3 regions of the Thermoanaerobacterium calidifontis genome follow, and region 3 is predicted to be linked to each of the others. Evidence: riboswitches for the same ligand, from Rfam matches in the RefSeq annotation. Region 3 holds a riboswitch; each other region holds the start of a gene.
What was found. Region 3 has a riboswitch for S-adenosylmethionine ahead of metA (homoserine O-acetyltransferase MetA). Riboswitches for the same ligand answer to the same signal wherever they lie in the genome.

Region 1 (5,429 bases), 1.3 Mb from region 3:
ATTTATCATAGAATACACAGCAGTTGCAATCCACACCAAGGACAGCATCGTATAGAAAATTTTTCGTTGCTTTACCGAAATACTAAACATTTTAATCACCTACAAGATTTCTCTTTATTTCATCGTAATACTTATCCATCAAGGCCTTCTTCACAAATTCCTTCGCCTCATCAATTTTGTTAATCTCATTGAGATTTTTTACCAAGTCTTTGCTTTCAATAAATGAAACACTTAAATCGCCAAGTATCTCTATCCACATCTTGTCGTCATCCGGTGCAACCATTAGAAAAGCTGTCTTTATGATTTCATACTCGTTAATCAAATTTTTCATCTTGACATGGCTTTTCACTTTTCCAAAGACGAGGATTGGCTCCACCAAATCAGATGCTGTACAGTGGTAGATTACAAACCCTTTCCCTGGAAGTATTATCTTCCCAAGGCTTTCTCTTCCCAAAAGCTTATCCTCTATCTGCTTTATTTTCTCATTATTAATTCCATCATTACCAGCAAAATCTTCTAATAGAGAATCTATGATGTCTTTCGAGTTTTTGCCATAGACATCTTTAAGTTTAAGGGAATCGCATAGCTCAATTATCCTTTTGCCATACCACGCAATGTGTTCCAATTCTTTGTACCTGTCGCCTATGACTTTTTTCTCCGAGAAGTCCATTATAAAATCTGTGTTTAAAGCGTCTTTCAGTTTTTTTACGTCTTCATCTAAAAGCAGCGGATTGACTATTATTGTCTCTTTGTCCTTTATGTCCAGCGGAATTGTAGACACTATCAAGTCAATATCATCTCTATCTTTAAAGTCTTTAACTCTCAAGCTGGAAACCGTATCTACAATATTCAATTGTGGAAACATCTGAAGCTTAGATAGAAGCATCCTTGATGTCCCTATGCCGCTGGCACACACGACTAAAATATTGTGCCTTTTCATCATATCGCTTTTTCTTGCTATAGATGCGCCAAAATGCATCGCAATATAGCCAATTTCATCATCAGGCACATCAACATTAAGCTTGTCTTTAATCACATTTGCAATAGATATACATTTTTCAAATAAGCCGCTGTACCGTTCTTTTATGTCATTTATAAGCGGATTTCTAATCGCAAGACCCATGCGAAGTCTAAAGATAGTAGGCCTTAAGTGCGTCTTTAAACCGCTTAAAAGCATCGTATCGCCTTTAAGATCAGTGCCAAATTCATCTTCTGCAATGCTGACCATCTCATGCAGTATTTCATTTAACAGCTCGTCATTTACGTCTTCGGTATTTGCCCTGTACCTTGCTCCTTGTAGATGAATCGTTATATATCCGATTTCATCTTCTGGAATAGAAATATCGAATTCTTCCTCCAGAAACCTGGCAAGCATTTCTGCAAACTTATACTCATCTGACTTCCTAAGCTCATAGAGACTTTCATTACCTATTTTTATCTTTTCGCCTTCTTTTATTCTTTTTAGCGCCAATGCCAGATGCACCGTAAGCCCCATGTAGGAGCTTTCTGCTAATTCGTAATCAAGGGATTTCTCCAATTTTTGTATAGCCTTCTCTATCTTTAAAACCGTATCGTAGTCTATAAGCCTGAGTAATCTATCATTTATGTCTTCACTAAGCTTGTTTATATTATTGTACCCTTTATTTAAAAACTCAATTAGGTCTTTTGTCTCCACATTGTCATACAGAAAATTTATTATGGCCCTTCTTATATTGCTTTCATCGCCTTTTACGTATATGCCAACGCCAGGCTTAGTTACAATTGTAACATTTTGCTTGTTTAGCCACTTATCGATCTCTTTAATGTCATAGCTTATTGTTGCCGTAGTCACATTGTATTCTTTAGCGAAGTACTCAAGTTTTACAGGTTCTTTCATCTGCAAAAGCTCAGATAGTATCAACTTTCGCCTTTTATCAGCGTCAATGCTTGGCCTATAACCTATTACATCGAATTTGAATTTTTCGATATCATTATCAGTTCCTTCTAAGACTAGTACTCCATCGTCATTTTTAAGCTTCAAATTGTATTCTTTTATATATTCATTTATTGCATTTATTTCTCTGTAAACAGTCCTTTTGCTTAACTTGTACAAAACGACGATATCGTCCAAACTGGAAACTTCTTTTGAAATAACCTTTTTGAAGATTTCTAATTGGCGCCTACTTAACTCTTTCATAGATATTTGTCCTTTCGTCTATGACAAATTATTAATAAGTTAACTTATCTTTCATCTTAATTATAATCAATTTATTGATTAAATCAACACAAACTTGTGAATACACTGTCAGATTTATTATGACAAAAATTTAATATTGTCGCATGAAAATTTTGCTTGACTTTTCAACATCCATCCTATATAATCATTTTAACAACTAAAAACGAAATTATTCTCTTATCTAGAGAGGTGGAGGGACTGGCCCGATGAAACCCGGCAACCGGCACGTATGTGCAATGGTGCCAATTCCTGCAGCGATTGCTGAGAGATGAGAGAGGACGAAACCTCTTTCATTGGAGGTTTTTTTTATTGCTTTTTTAAACTACATTTGTGAAAAGAAGGTGAAATGATTTGATCGAAATAAAAAACTTAAGCAAAGTTTACAACACAAACGGAAAAGAGGTAATAGCTTTAAAAGACATCAACTTAACTATACGTGATGGTGAAATTTACGGCATAATGGGTCTAAGCGGTGCCGGGAAATCATCATTGATAAGGTGCATAAACATGTTGGAAAAACCTACATCTGGCAGCATACTGATAAACGGCGTAGAAATGACAAAGCTAAAGCCAAAAGAACTGAGAAATATGAGAAAGAAGATTGGCATGATATTTCAGCATTTCAATCTCCTGATGAACTCTACAGTGTATGAGAACATAGCATTTCCTCTTAAGATCTCGAAAGTCAGCGACTCTGTCATAAAAAAGCGCGTTGATGAGTTGCTGGATGTAGTAGATTTAAAAGACAAAAAATATGCATATCCTTCGCAGTTGTCTGGAGGTCAAAAACAGCGTGTAGGCATTGCAAGGGCTTTAGCAAATAACCCAGACATAATTCTATCTGATGAAGCCACATCTGCTTTAGACCCCACCACGACAGAATCCATTTTAAATCTTTTAAAGAACATAAACAAGCAATACGGAATCACAATCGTGGTGATAACTCACGAAATGTCTGTCATAAGAAATCTGTGCGACAAAGTGGCAGTCTTAGAAGACGGTAGAATAATCGAGGAAGGAAATGTAATAGACATCTTTTCAAACCCTTCAACAGAAACGTCTAAGAGATTTTTAAAAGATATGATAGCTGAACTTCCGCCAGATATATTGCTTGATGACGAAAATCCAAACGAGGAAATCTTAAGATTATCGTTTTTTGGCAGCAGCAGCAATCAGCCTGTCATATCCCACATGATAAAAAATTTTGATGTTGAAGTTAATATCATTTCTGGAAATATCGAAAGGGTGCAAAACTTACAAATAGGAAATCTCCTAATAAAAATAAGTGGTGAAGAAAACTCCATAAAAGATGCGATAAAATTCTTAGAAAATAATGGTCTTAGAATAGAGGTGCTTAAAAATGGTATCGTCTAATACATTGCAGTATTTGTTAAACTTGTGGCAGCTTATGGAAGAGCCTCTTTGGGAATCTTTATACATGGTATTTTTCTCAACGCTTTTCTCAGTAATCATAGGAATGCCTCTTGGCATAATACTCGTCATAACTGATAAAGGTCATATAAAGGAAAATCTAAAGTTAAATCAGATATTAGGTACTGTGATCAATGTCATGAGATCTGTGCCATTCATAATTCTCATAATCGCGATCTTCCCATTGGCAAGGCTTATAGTTGGCACAACTATAGGACCTACTGCATCCATAGTGCCACTGTCCATTGCAGCGGCACCATTTGTGGCAAGAGTTATAGAGTCATCCCTAAAAGAAGTAGACTGGGGCGTCATTGAAGCATCTATATCAGTTGGCGCTTCAATACCACAGATAATATTTAAAGTCATGATTCCAGAATCATTGCCATCGCTTGTACTGGGAATAACCCTTACAGTGATAAACATCTTAGGGTATTCTGCTATGGCAGGTGCTATCGGAGGAGGTGGTTTAGGAGATCTCGCTATAAGATATGGGTATCAAAGGTTTCAGACAGATGTGCTTATTGCCACAATCATAGTCTTAATAATTTTTGTAGAAATCGTGCAAAGAATAGGAAACTATCTCGCAAAAAAAGTTGATAAAAGATGAAAGGATGGTATGTAATGAAAAAATCATTGTTACTTCTCACGCTTATATTAACATTTGCATTTATCTTATCAGGATGCACAAAGTCCAACAATGTATCCACTGCGTCCAATGCAAACTCAAATGCAGATAGCTCTAATAAAACGACGAAAATAGTCGTTGGCGCAACGCCAAACCCACACGCAGAAATACTTAACGTAGTAAAGCCTATCCTGGCAAAAGAAGGCGTAGATCTCGAAATAAAAGAATTTACAGATTATGTGACGCCAAATACTGCACTTGTCGACAAGCAAATCGATGCAAATTTCTTCCAGCACGTTCCGTACCTTGAGGACTTTGAAAAGAAAAATAATGTAAAATTAGTCCCATTAGTCAAAGTGCACGTGGAACCGATGGGCGCATATTCAAAAAAGATAAAATCAAAGGATGAGTTGAAAGATGGCGCAACAGTAGCTGTACCAAATGATGCCACAAATGAAGGAAGAGCACTGCTGCTACTGCAAAAAGAGGGACTAATCAAGCTAAAAGATCCAAATGGCCTTACACAGACTCCGAGAGACATCGTAGATAATCCAAAGCACCTAAAAATTGTAGAGCTTGAAGCACCTCAGCTTCCAAGGACACTTCAAGATGTGGATTTAGCCATTATAAACACTAATTTTGCATTAGAGGCAAACTTAAATCCTCTAAAGGACGCAATTTTTATGGAAGACAAAAATTCTCCTTATGCTAATGTATTAGTCGTAAGGGAAGACAATCAAAACGATCCAGCGATACAAAAGTTGGCAAAAGCCTTAAATTCTGATGAGGTCAAGAAATTTATCGAAGACAAGTACAAAGGCGCTATAGTTCCAGCTTTTTAACATGAGAAAAAACCCGTTTTAAGCGGGTTTTATTATTTATTTCTGGAAAATATCAGTCTGTTTAAGTCCTCCAAGTATGGAAGCTTCACAAGTTGACATGATATAATGTACACTAAAAATCCCGATAATACTGTAATAGACATTGTAATCCATTCGTTCGCAATTGCTGCAGTCAGATTAAAATAAACGATCGTGTCATAAATGCCCATTATAAGTGCAGCTATAAGCGGTTTTAAGAACCAATTGTTAAAATCAATTTCTAAATTAGTAAGCTTAACTAATGCTTTAAAATTCAAAAAGAAGACAAAGGCATCAG
Region 2 (5,429 bases), 1.2 Mb from region 3:
TCCATTACTCCTTTACGAACTAATGTTTGTACTTATTATATAAAATAACAACTTCAAAGTCAATATATGGATATGCGTTTAAAAATTTTCCGAATTTTTTTTTTTTTTTTTTTTTTTTTTTTTTTTTTTTTTTTTTTTTTTTTTTTTTTGAATTTTATTACAATGCATGAAATTATTGACTGGTACAAAAAATTATAATATAATATTAATTGTCGAAAAAAGGGGAAAAATGAGATGAATTATGATGAAGAAAAACTGATGTCGCATCTTTTGATGTCACTAAAAAACTACCATTACGAGACGTACAAGCACAGCATAAGAGTCGCAAAGTTATCATACAATGTAGCAAACATGATGCGGCTTAATATAAAGGAAAAAATAACGATATACAAGGGTGCATTGCTGCACGATATAGGCAAAGTGATGATTCCGATTAGTATTCTTGCAAAACCAGATAAACTTACAGAATTGGAATACGACGTCATGAAATTGCATCCCAAATACGGCGCCGATATACTGGAAGCCTTAACACCACTTGCATATTTGACATCTACTGTGCTATATCATCACGAAAGATTAGATGGAACTGGCTATCCTTATGGACTAAAAATCATTCCATTTGGCGCACAGATTGTAGCAGTGTGTGATTCTTTCGACGCAATGACAAACGATAGACAGTATAGAAAAGCTAAAAATGCTATTGAAGCAATACAAGATTTGAAAGAGTGCGATGCAAAGTACAACCAAATGCTTGTTTCAGCATTAGAAAATTTGGTTAAAACAAAGACACAAATTCTCGAAAAAGAAAATAGAGAAAGCAATGGAATCGCCATCTAATTTATGCTATAATAAAAGTAGCGGAGCGTACAATTTTTATAAAAATCGCGGCTATAAATATAAATATACAAGCCGCAAAGCCCGGAGGAAACTCCGGGCTTTAAAATTATTATTTATTGAAAGCAAGTTTTTTCAGTATCTCAACTCTGTCAGTTCTCTCCCATGTAAGGTCAAGATCTGTGCGTCCAAAATGTCCATATGCTGCAACTTGTCTATAAATAGGCCTTCTTAAATCAAGATCTCTTATAATAGCAGCAGGTCTCAAATCAAATACTTTTTTAACTATTTCTGATATCTCTTCATCAGATATTTTCCCAGTGCCAAAAGTATCTACATTGACTTCTAATGGTGTAGCTACGCCTATAGCGTACGCCAATTGAACTTCACACCTTTCAGCAAGCCCAGCAGCTACGATGTTTTTCGCTACATACCTTGCAGCGTACGCAGCAGATCTGTCTACTTTCGATGGATCTTTGCCAGAAAAAGCACCACCGCCATGTCTTGCATATCCACCATAAGTGTCGACTATTATCTTCCTTCCTGTAAGGCCGCTGTCTCCTTGTGGTCCACCGACTACAAATCGCCCTGTCGGATTTACATATATCTTCGTGTCATCATCAATAAGCTCTGGTGGAACAATGGGTTTTATTACATACTCTTTTACGTCATTTTCAATCTTATCATGATCCACATCTGGTGAATGCTGTGTCGACACAACGATTGAGTCAACTCTCTTTGGCACATCGTCAACGTACTCAATCGTCACTTGTGTCTTGCCATCAGGCCTTAGATAATCTAAAGTGCCATTTTTCCTTACTTCCGCTAATCTGCGGGCAAGCCTGTGTGCTAATGATATTGGAAGAGGCATAAGCTCAGGCGTCTCTGTGCATGCGTATCCAAACATCATCCCTTGGTCTCCAGCGCCTTGTTCTTCAAGCTCATCGTAGGAAATGCCTTTTTTTACTTCCAGTGCCTTATCAACTCCCAATGCTATATCTGGAGACTGTTCATCTATTGAAGTAAGCACAGAACATGTATCAGCATCAAAACCGTACTTTGCTCGAGTATACCCTATCTCCTCTATGACCTTTCTTGCGATTTTTGGTATGTCGACGTAGCATTTTGTAGATATTTCCCCCATCACCAATACCATACCTGTTGTAACGGCAGTCTCGCAGGCTATCCTCGCATAAGGATCATTTTTTAAGATCTCATCTACAATAGCATCAGATATCTGATCGCAAATTTTATCTGGATGTCCTTCAGTAACTGATTCTGAAGTAAAATACTTTTTCATCTGTATCCTCCTTTTTTAAATCACATAAAAGACCTAAAACAAAATAAAACCTCTCCAAAAGAAGAGGCACATCCACCCTCATCTTTCAGAAGTAAACTTCTGCGAGAATTAGCACCTTGTCGTAAGACAGGTTGCCGGGCTTCACAGGGCTCTTCCCTCCACCTCTCTTGATAAGAGTTTCACTTATTTAACTTAAAATATAATATCACAGTACAACTAATAAGTCAATTAGAAAGTGAAAAAGTGCTTGACGACTGTCAAGCACTTTAAAGTTAATATATGATAATGAAGGGGTTTTATGCCTTTTAGAAAACAACAAACTTATCTCTTGGAGCTCCACAAACTGGACATTTTTCTGGAGCCGTATCAATTGCCGTATATCCGCAAACAGGACAAATGTACACTTTAGAAATAGCTATGTCTTCATTTTTAAGTGCCGCTGCTTTTGCATCTGTATACATCTTAGCATGTAACTTTTCAGCTTCAAGAGCATAGTTGAAGCTTTTATCTGCAGATTTCTCCTCCTGCAAATCTGCTACGGCTTTATATGCTGGATACATTTCTTCTACTTCAAATGTCTCACCTGCTATAGCTTTGTCAAGGTTTGATACTGTGTCTTTTACTTCTCCCAATGTCTTATAGTGATTTGTAGCATGGACTAATTCGGCATAAGATATGGCTCTAAAAAGCTTTGCTATGTTTGGCTTACCCTCCTTTTCAGCCACATCAGCAAAAATTTGATACCTCATGTGAGCCTGGCTTTCACCTGCGTATGCATCGCTTAGATTTTTTGTCGTCATTTCTCTCATTTCAAAATCTCCTCCTTTTTTAATCTAATACTTTGTCCCCTGGTTTCCAACCTACAGGACAAGCATGACCTGTTTGAAGTGCATTAAGCACTCTCAATATTTCATCGACATTTCTGCCGATTACTGGCTCATGTACAACTTCGTAATCAACAATTCCCTCAGGGTTAATGATGAATGCAGCTCTTAATGCTATGCCAGCATCTTCAATAAGTATTCCATACTGCTTCGTGACTTCTTTGTTGTAATCAGATAAAAGCGGAAAATCAACACCACCGAGGCTATCTATCCATGCCTTGTGTGAATAAACGCTATCTGTGTTGATACCTAATAGCTCAGCATTGAGCTTGTCAAACTCAGGTTTCATCCTATTAAACTCTGGTATCTCAGTTGAACATACTGACGAAAAGTCCAGTGGATAAAAGAAAAGCACTACCCACTTACCTTTATAATCGCTTAAGGATATTTGACCTTTTGTGCTGTCTAACTTAAATTCAGGAGCTTTCTTACCTACCAACGACATATGTACCCACCTCTCATCTATTCTTAGTCAATCATCACATCGGATAAGCTATTAATATTTTATTTCTATTAATAACTATTTTCCCTTCACAAGTATTATTATACATCAATTATTTTTTATGTCAATAGGATTTGGAAAATTTTTTATCGATGTTTTTAAAAATCATTATGATAAGGAAATCTTGAAAGGCAAAATAAAAAAAGGCCCTTTAGCCTTGTATTCATGGTGGAGGGAGATGGATTCGAACCATCGAAGGCACCAGCCAACAGATTTACAGTCTGCCCCCTTTAGCCACTTGGGTATCCCTCCATGATTATTTTATTTTAATGTGAGAAAAAATATTCACAAATAGAAATGGTGGTCGCAATAGGGCTCGAACCTATGACCCCCTGCTTGTAAGGCAGGTGCTCTCCCAGCTGAGCTATACGACCAATCATGGTCGGGGTGGAGGGACTCGAACCCCCGACCCCATGCTCCCAAAGCACGTGCGCTACCAACTGCGCTACACCCCGGCGTCTCGCGACATATTTGATTATAGTTGAAATCTATCAATTTCACAAGATTTATTATTCCTCATTTTAGCCGGTTTCCATCAGTTAATTTGGCATTTTTTCGATATCTTTCGCTTATGCTCCATTTATCTTTTATAATCATTATACACAATTTAGGCAATAATAATATTAGTTTTTATTTTTATTTTATGAAATTGTAACACGGCTGTAATATACAAAAGGTACAATATGGTTGTATAGGTATGGAAAATTTATCAACCGCGCTAAATTGCCGAAGATAAGTTTTAAAGAACAATTGCTAAATACATAGGAGGGATTTTCGTGAAGTACCGAAAAGTTATAAGCATGTGTATATCTTCAATAATCATTTTTTCATCGGTTTTTATGAATGGTATTGCTGCAGATGCTTACACCGTAATAACTTCAAATGAAAGCCAGCAAATATTAAGTAAAGGTGTTACAGAAAAAAACATTACATATTTTACGACAGATGGTTTCATCAATATCAATGTTTTGGATGTGGACTTAAGCGACAGTAACACATCAATATCCACCATTTTTAATCCATCTGGTTTTAAAGACAGAATGGATGTAGAAGACATGGCAAATGGAAACGGTGCTATAGCCGCAGTAAATGGTGATTTTTTTGACACGAAGCAAGGGTTTATCGTAGGAGCATCAGTTAAAGACGGAAATCTTTTAACTGTCCCATACTATCAAGGGAATTACGCCACATTTGCCATAGATAAAAACAATGTTCCATCAATAGGATATTGGAAAAGCACTTCTCTTAGCATAACACTACCTGACGGCAGTCAAGTTCCAGTAAGTGCTTTAAACAACGTAGGTTCCATAGGCAGTGGTACATCTTGCGTCATATTTACAAAGGACTGGAATGATGAGACACCGGGTCTAAGCGATAGCTATAAAGACCTTGTTGAAATATTAGTTGACAAAAACAACAGCGTCTTGGAGGTAAGACAGGGTGAAGGTCCTGTAGCAATTCCCGATGGAGGCTATTCTATAGATGCAACAGGTGATGTCGCAAAGATTCTTTTAAATCTAAAGCAAGGAGATAAAGTCATCAAAAATATCTCTACAGATCCTCCATTTGACAACTTTAAGATGGCTGTAAGCGGAGGAACCATTTTGGTACAAAACGGTTCAATACCGTCGCAATTTACCGACAATGTAGACGGCATATACGCAAGGACAGCTATAGGCTATACTGAAGATAAGAAGCATGTAATAATAGCAACAGTTGACAACGCCAACACGAGAGGAATGACAGAAAGTGAATTAGCGCAGCTTATGTTAAGTTTAGGCGCTTATGATGCTATGAACTTAGACGGCGGCGGCTCAACTCAAATGGCCATAAGACCTTTAGGAGATAGTCAAGCAAAGCTCCAAAATGAAGTTCCTGGTTTCGAAAGAAATGTAGCCAACGGCGTTGG
Region 3 (5,429 bases):
AAAATCAGAAAGCCCAAAAGTTCTCATTTAGATTTTTGAGTTTTGCTATAAAAGTCAGGATATTATACCATTTTATTTCTCTATGTTAAAGTATTTTGTTCAATCTTGGTACAATGATGTGGAAAGGTATCTTTCTCCTGTATCAGGAAGCAATACGACTATCGTCTTGCCTTTGTTTTCTGGCCTCTTTGCAATCTGAGTCGCTGCAAATGCGGCTGCACCTGATGATATGCCAACTAATAAGCCTTCAGATTTTGCCAATGCCCTTGAAGTTTCAAATGCTTCATTGTTCTTGACTTGGTATATTTCATCAATGATCTCTCTATTCAAAACATCAGGCACAAATCCAGCTCCTATTCCTTGTATCTTATGTGGTCCAGGTTTTCCACCAGATAAAACTGGAGAATCAGCAGGCTCAACTGCTACAATCTTTACATCAGGTTTTCTTGATTTTAAAACTTCACCAACGCCTGTTATTGTCCCACCTGTGCCAATGCCTGCAACAAATATGTCTACATTGCCATCAGTGTCTCTCCATATTTCTTCTGCTGTCGTCTTTCTGTGTATCTCTGGATTGACGGGATTTTTAAACTGTTGCGGTATAAATGCATTGCCATACTGTTTAGCCAACTCTTCAGCTTTTCTTACAGCTCCAGACATGCCTTCTGGACCAGGTGTCAACACTATTTCAGCGCCAAGCGCTTTAAGCAAATTTCTTCTTTCAATGCTCATGGTTTCAGGCATAGTCAATATTAATCTGTATTTTTTAGCCGCTGCAACAAAAGCCAATGCTATTCCTGTATTGCCGCTTGTTGGCTCAATTATAACAGTGTCTTTATTTATAAGCCCTTTTTCTTCTGCATCCTTTATCATAGCATATCCGATTCTGTCCTTCACACTGCTTAACGGATTAAAATACTCTAATTTTGCTATAAGCCTTGCTTCAAGGTTATTTTCTTTATTGTAGTTTGACAATTCTAATAGCGGCGTATTGCCTATTAAATCCGTTAGATTTTTTGCAATCTTTGACATTGTATCCTCTCCTTTTAAAATATACTATTCCGATTGGATTTTATGTAATTATTATATATCAAATGAAGCTTTTTGTAAACAGCATTTTTCAATTTTATTATACATTAAACATAAAAAAATAACCGCATTAGCGGTTAATTAATCATATAATAAAATATTAAGCTTCATATCCTGCATCATTTATCGCTTTTTTCATGTCATCTATAGTAACTTTTTTAGGATCGTATGTTACGGTGACATTGGCCTTATCTAAATCTACTGTCGCTTTTGACACTCCATCAAGGCCTTTTAATGCTTTTTCTACAGTCATTTTACAATGATTGCACGACATACCTCTTACATCGATCGTCACAGTTTCACCTTTTGGACCAAATAAACTCATGTTTAAACTCTCCTTTCTATACTCATAAGGGGTATTACCTATACATAGTTTAATTTACCTGAACATGAAAGTCAATTATTTTCTGATAGCATCTCATTCTACTTTGATTTTCGTCTTAGAGTTCATTATGCGCAGTGAATACATTGGAACTTTTACTTTAAAATTCTTATATGTATTATCACCCATCATAATATCTACAAAGTATGATAGCACATTAGGAAAATGCCTTACAGATTTCTCTATGAAGTCCATATTATTGTATGTGAATTGCGCTAATCTGTACGCCCAACCGACATCTGGCACAATTTCTCTGTTTATCCTATATGTATATTCGTCCAATCCACATTCTCCATCGAAATGCTTTTTTATAACGTCAAAAGAGATGTCTGCGGTAAGCAAAGCATTGTATATCCCTTCACCTGTAAATGGATCGGCAAGCCTTGTAGCATCTCCAATTAGTATTATTTTATCATCATTAAATACTCCATCGCTTCCATCAGGAAACGACAATTGATGACCGTAAATTTTACAGTCTTTTATATTTTCGTCCACATTTCCCTCTATCATTTTAGACAGTATTTCCTTTATATTTGAAATCTTATTTAAAAAAGTCCCGACACCAATAGACAATCTATCACCTTTAGGAAATACCCATCCATATCCATATTTTATCGCATTAAAATCCACCACAACTTTTCCTTTTAATCCATCTATTAAGCTACTATCGACATATACTTCGCCTTCAAGTGCTATACCTTTTTTACCGTTTATTAATCTTGTTTTATAAGCCACATTGCTGTTTATCCCATCTGCACCTACTAAAATCTTCGTTTCATACTCGCCTTTGTCTGTCATCACAACAAGACTTTTGCCATTATCATAAAAATCATAAAATGTTTCCCCATCATGTATTTCACACCCGTAATAAGCTGCCATATCGATCAAATATTTGTCAAATTTAACCCTGTCTACCTGATATATTATAGGTTCATCGGTTTGTAAAACAGTCTGTTTGCCGTTTGGAAATTTAAAGACAATTTCATTGGTAATATCTTCTACATATTGGCTTATATCAATATCTAATAACTTATAACACCTTTTCGTTATTCCACCACCGCAAGCTTTGTACCTTGGAAAAACATGCTTTTCTATCAACAATGCCTTATATCCTTCTTTAGACAGCTTTCTTCCTAATGTGGATCCTGCAGGTCCTCCACCTATTATTATTGCATCATACATTTTTTTCACCTCTAAATTCAATTATAATTGCAAAACATACTAAATAAAAGCCACAAATTGGATTATTTTAAGCTATTCATAAACAAACAGTTGTCAATATAAGAATTAGCGAAAAGTGTCCTTCATATTATTGACATCAAACTTCAATAAATATATAATTATTTTAACAATTTAATATCGTAAATCAAAACTCATCAAGAGTGGTGGAGGGACTGGCCCTGTGAAACCCGGCAACCGTCATATTTTATGAAAATGGTGCTAATTCCTGCAAAGCTTATAGCTTTGGGAGATGAGTAGATGTGATTATCTACGCCTCATCTCTGAGGCGTTTTATTTTTTACATTGAAGGAGGTTTGCAAATGCCCATCAATATACCAAATGGCCTACCTGCCATCGATATTTTAGCTAAAGAAAATATATTCGTAATGGCTGAAGAAAGGGCAATTCATCAAGATATACGCCCTCTTAAGATCGCCATCTTAAACTTGATGCCTACAAAAAGTGTGACAGAAACACAGCTATTAAGGCTACTTAGCAACAATCCACTGCAAATCGATCTAAAATTTCTCTATGCAGCATCACACAAATCTAAAAACACTGCGCCAGAGTATTTAGAAGCTTTTTACAAAACATTTGATGACGTAAAACATGAAAAATTTGACGGTCTCATAATAACCGGAGCACCAGTGGAAACTTTGGACTTTTCAGATGTTGATTATTGGCATGAGCTTGAAGAAATAATGGAATGGAGCAAACACAATGTATTTTCAACATTTCACATTTGCTGGGGTGCTCAAGCTGGTCTTTATTACCATTATAGGATTCCTAAATACCCACTGAAAGAAAAAATGTTTGGCGTATTTTTGCATAAGGTTTCCAAAAAAAATGTCGACTTATTAAGGGGATTTGACGACGAATTTTATGCGCCCCATTCAAGATACACGGAAGTCAGAAAAGAAGATATAGAGCTTGTAGATGACCTTGAAATACTTTCTGAATCAGATGAGGCAGGCGTATACATAGTTGCATCAAAATCTGGCAGGCAGATATTTGTGACAGGTCACTCTGAATACGATCCTTTGACTCTAAAATCTGAATACGAAAGAGATTTAAAAAAAGGCATTCCTATAAAAATACCAAAACACTATTTCCCGGGAGATGACCCTAACAATGAGCCAATTGTAAAATGGAGAAGCCATGCAAATCTATTGTTTTCTAACTGGTTAAATTACTATGTATACCAAAAAACACCATACGATGTGAATTCAATTGAATAAATATGATTTATGCAGGTTATAAAACTTGATTTTATATCCTGCATTTTTTATATCATTTTTGCAAAATTATTCATTGACTTTTTCACTTTCCTGTGCTAATTTAATTATGCTATTTCAAAAATTTATAGAAAGGAATTGTACTATATGGACAAAACACAAAAGCTCAAAAAAGACATTGGCCTATTTATCGCCACAGCACTTGTGACAGGTAACATGATGGGTTCCGGCATATTCATGCTTCCTGCTACACTTGCATCTAAATCAGGTCCTGGCGCAACAATACTGGCATGGCTTGTTACAGGCATCGGATCAATATTGTTGGCATTATCATTTGCAAATTTAGGTTCAAGGATTCCAAAAGCCGGTGGCCCGTATGAATACTCAAAATTAGCTTTTGGAGACTTTATAGGTTTTATCAATGCGTGGTTATACTGGAATGGTTCATGGATCGGAAACGCTGCCGTTGTCATTGCAGTTGCCAGTTACTCAAGCGCTTTATTCCCGATTTTATCGCAAAATCATTTAGCCGCTTTTCTGTACACCAGTGGAATCTTATGGATTTTTACGATAATCAATATAATAGGTGTAAAAAAGGCTGGCTCAACTCAAACAACAATAACTGTGTTTGAAGTATGTCTTTTTTTATTCTTCATAATCGTATCAGCAGTACATTTCAAGTCAAGCAATGTAATGCCATTGTTCCCTGCAGGAAAAGGCATGAATACTTTGTCTGCAGCAGCAACTTCAACGCTGTGGGCGTTTGTAGGACTTGAAACTGCGTCAATAACCGCTGAAGAAATTAAAAACCCTGAAAGAAACGTAAAGTTAAGCACCATATTCGGAATATTAATAGCTGTAGTGATGTACCTTGCCATAAACCTTTCGGCAATGGGTGCAATGCCACAAAGCCAGCTTGCAAAAAGTGCTTCTCCAATAGCCGACATCCTCAAACAGTTTTTAGGAAAAAACATTGCGAATGTCATAATAGTAGGCTCTGTCGTAAGTGTGCTTGGCACAACTGTCGGATGGCTTTTATCTACAGCTCGTGTGGCTTATGCGGCTGGTAAAGACAGTCTATTTCCAGAGATTTTTTCAAAAGTACATCCTAAATACAAGACTCCTCACGTATCATTGATCATAGGATCGGTGCTTGTAAATCTGCTATTGCTGATGAACTATACAAAATCTCTGGTTTCTGCGTTTAATTTTATAATACTGCTGGCAACTTTGTCTTTCCTACCTGTGTACGCTTTTACAGCCGCATCTGAAATGATGCTTCTTATAAAAAGAGACAAAAACGTCAGCGTATTAGGCTTTATAAAGAATTCCATTATTCCACTTTTAGGCTTTGCATACGCCATGTGGACAATATACGGGTCTGGAGCCGAGACTGTCATGTACGGATTTATAATGCTTATGTGCGGCATACCCTTCTATATATACATGAAGTACAAAAATAACTCAAAGCTAAACGAGATTCGAAAAGTCTTAGAATAATT

Region 1: linked by a shared signal. The riboswitch ahead of ACZ42G_RS10885 (methionine ABC transporter ATP-binding protein) and the one ahead of metA (homoserine O-acetyltransferase MetA) in region 3 are both predicted to bind S-adenosylmethionine.
Region 2: linked by a shared signal. The riboswitch ahead of metK (methionine adenosyltransferase) and the one ahead of metA (homoserine O-acetyltransferase MetA) in region 3 are both predicted to bind S-adenosylmethionine.

Annotation. Positions count from the first base shown of each region.
Region 1 is NZ_AP042436.1:2,078,527-2,083,955, forward strand. Features, by position in the region: gene ACZ42G_RS10875 (hypothetical protein) at 1-48, opposite strand, end outside; gene ACZ42G_RS10880 (BglG family transcription antiterminator) at 92-2,176, opposite strand; SAM riboswitch class I at 2,390-2,490, shown strand; gene ACZ42G_RS10885 (methionine ABC transporter ATP-binding protein) at 2,567-3,589, shown strand; gene ACZ42G_RS10890 (methionine ABC transporter permease) at 3,576-4,253, shown strand; gene ACZ42G_RS10895 (MetQ/NlpA family ABC transporter substrate-binding protein) at 4,268-5,113, shown strand; gene spoVB (stage V sporulation protein B) at 5,146-5,429, opposite strand, start outside.
Region 2 is NZ_AP042436.1:2,180,679-2,186,107, forward strand. Features, by position in the region: gene ACZ42G_RS11440 (HD-GYP domain-containing protein) at 235-837, shown strand; gene metK (methionine adenosyltransferase) at 947-2,134, opposite strand; SAM riboswitch class I at 2,210-2,311, opposite strand; gene ACZ42G_RS11450 (rubrerythrin family protein) at 2,440-2,943, opposite strand; gene ACZ42G_RS11455 (peroxiredoxin) at 2,963-3,463, opposite strand; tRNA gene ACZ42G_RS11460 (tRNA-Tyr) at 3,687-3,772, opposite strand; tRNA gene ACZ42G_RS11465 (tRNA-Val) at 3,819-3,894, opposite strand; tRNA gene ACZ42G_RS11470 (tRNA-Pro) at 3,900-3,975, opposite strand; gene ACZ42G_RS11475 (phosphodiester glycosidase family protein) at 4,297-5,429, shown strand, end outside.
Region 3 is NZ_AP042436.1:684,801-690,229, reverse strand. Features, by position in the region: gene cysK (cysteine synthase A) at 100-1,032, opposite strand; gene copZ (copper chaperone CopZ) at 1,190-1,414, opposite strand; gene ACZ42G_RS03485 (geranylgeranyl reductase family protein) at 1,508-2,653, opposite strand; SAM riboswitch class I at 2,842-2,949, shown strand; gene metA (homoserine O-acetyltransferase MetA) at 3,013-3,930, shown strand; gene ACZ42G_RS03475 (APC family permease) at 4,075-5,427, shown strand.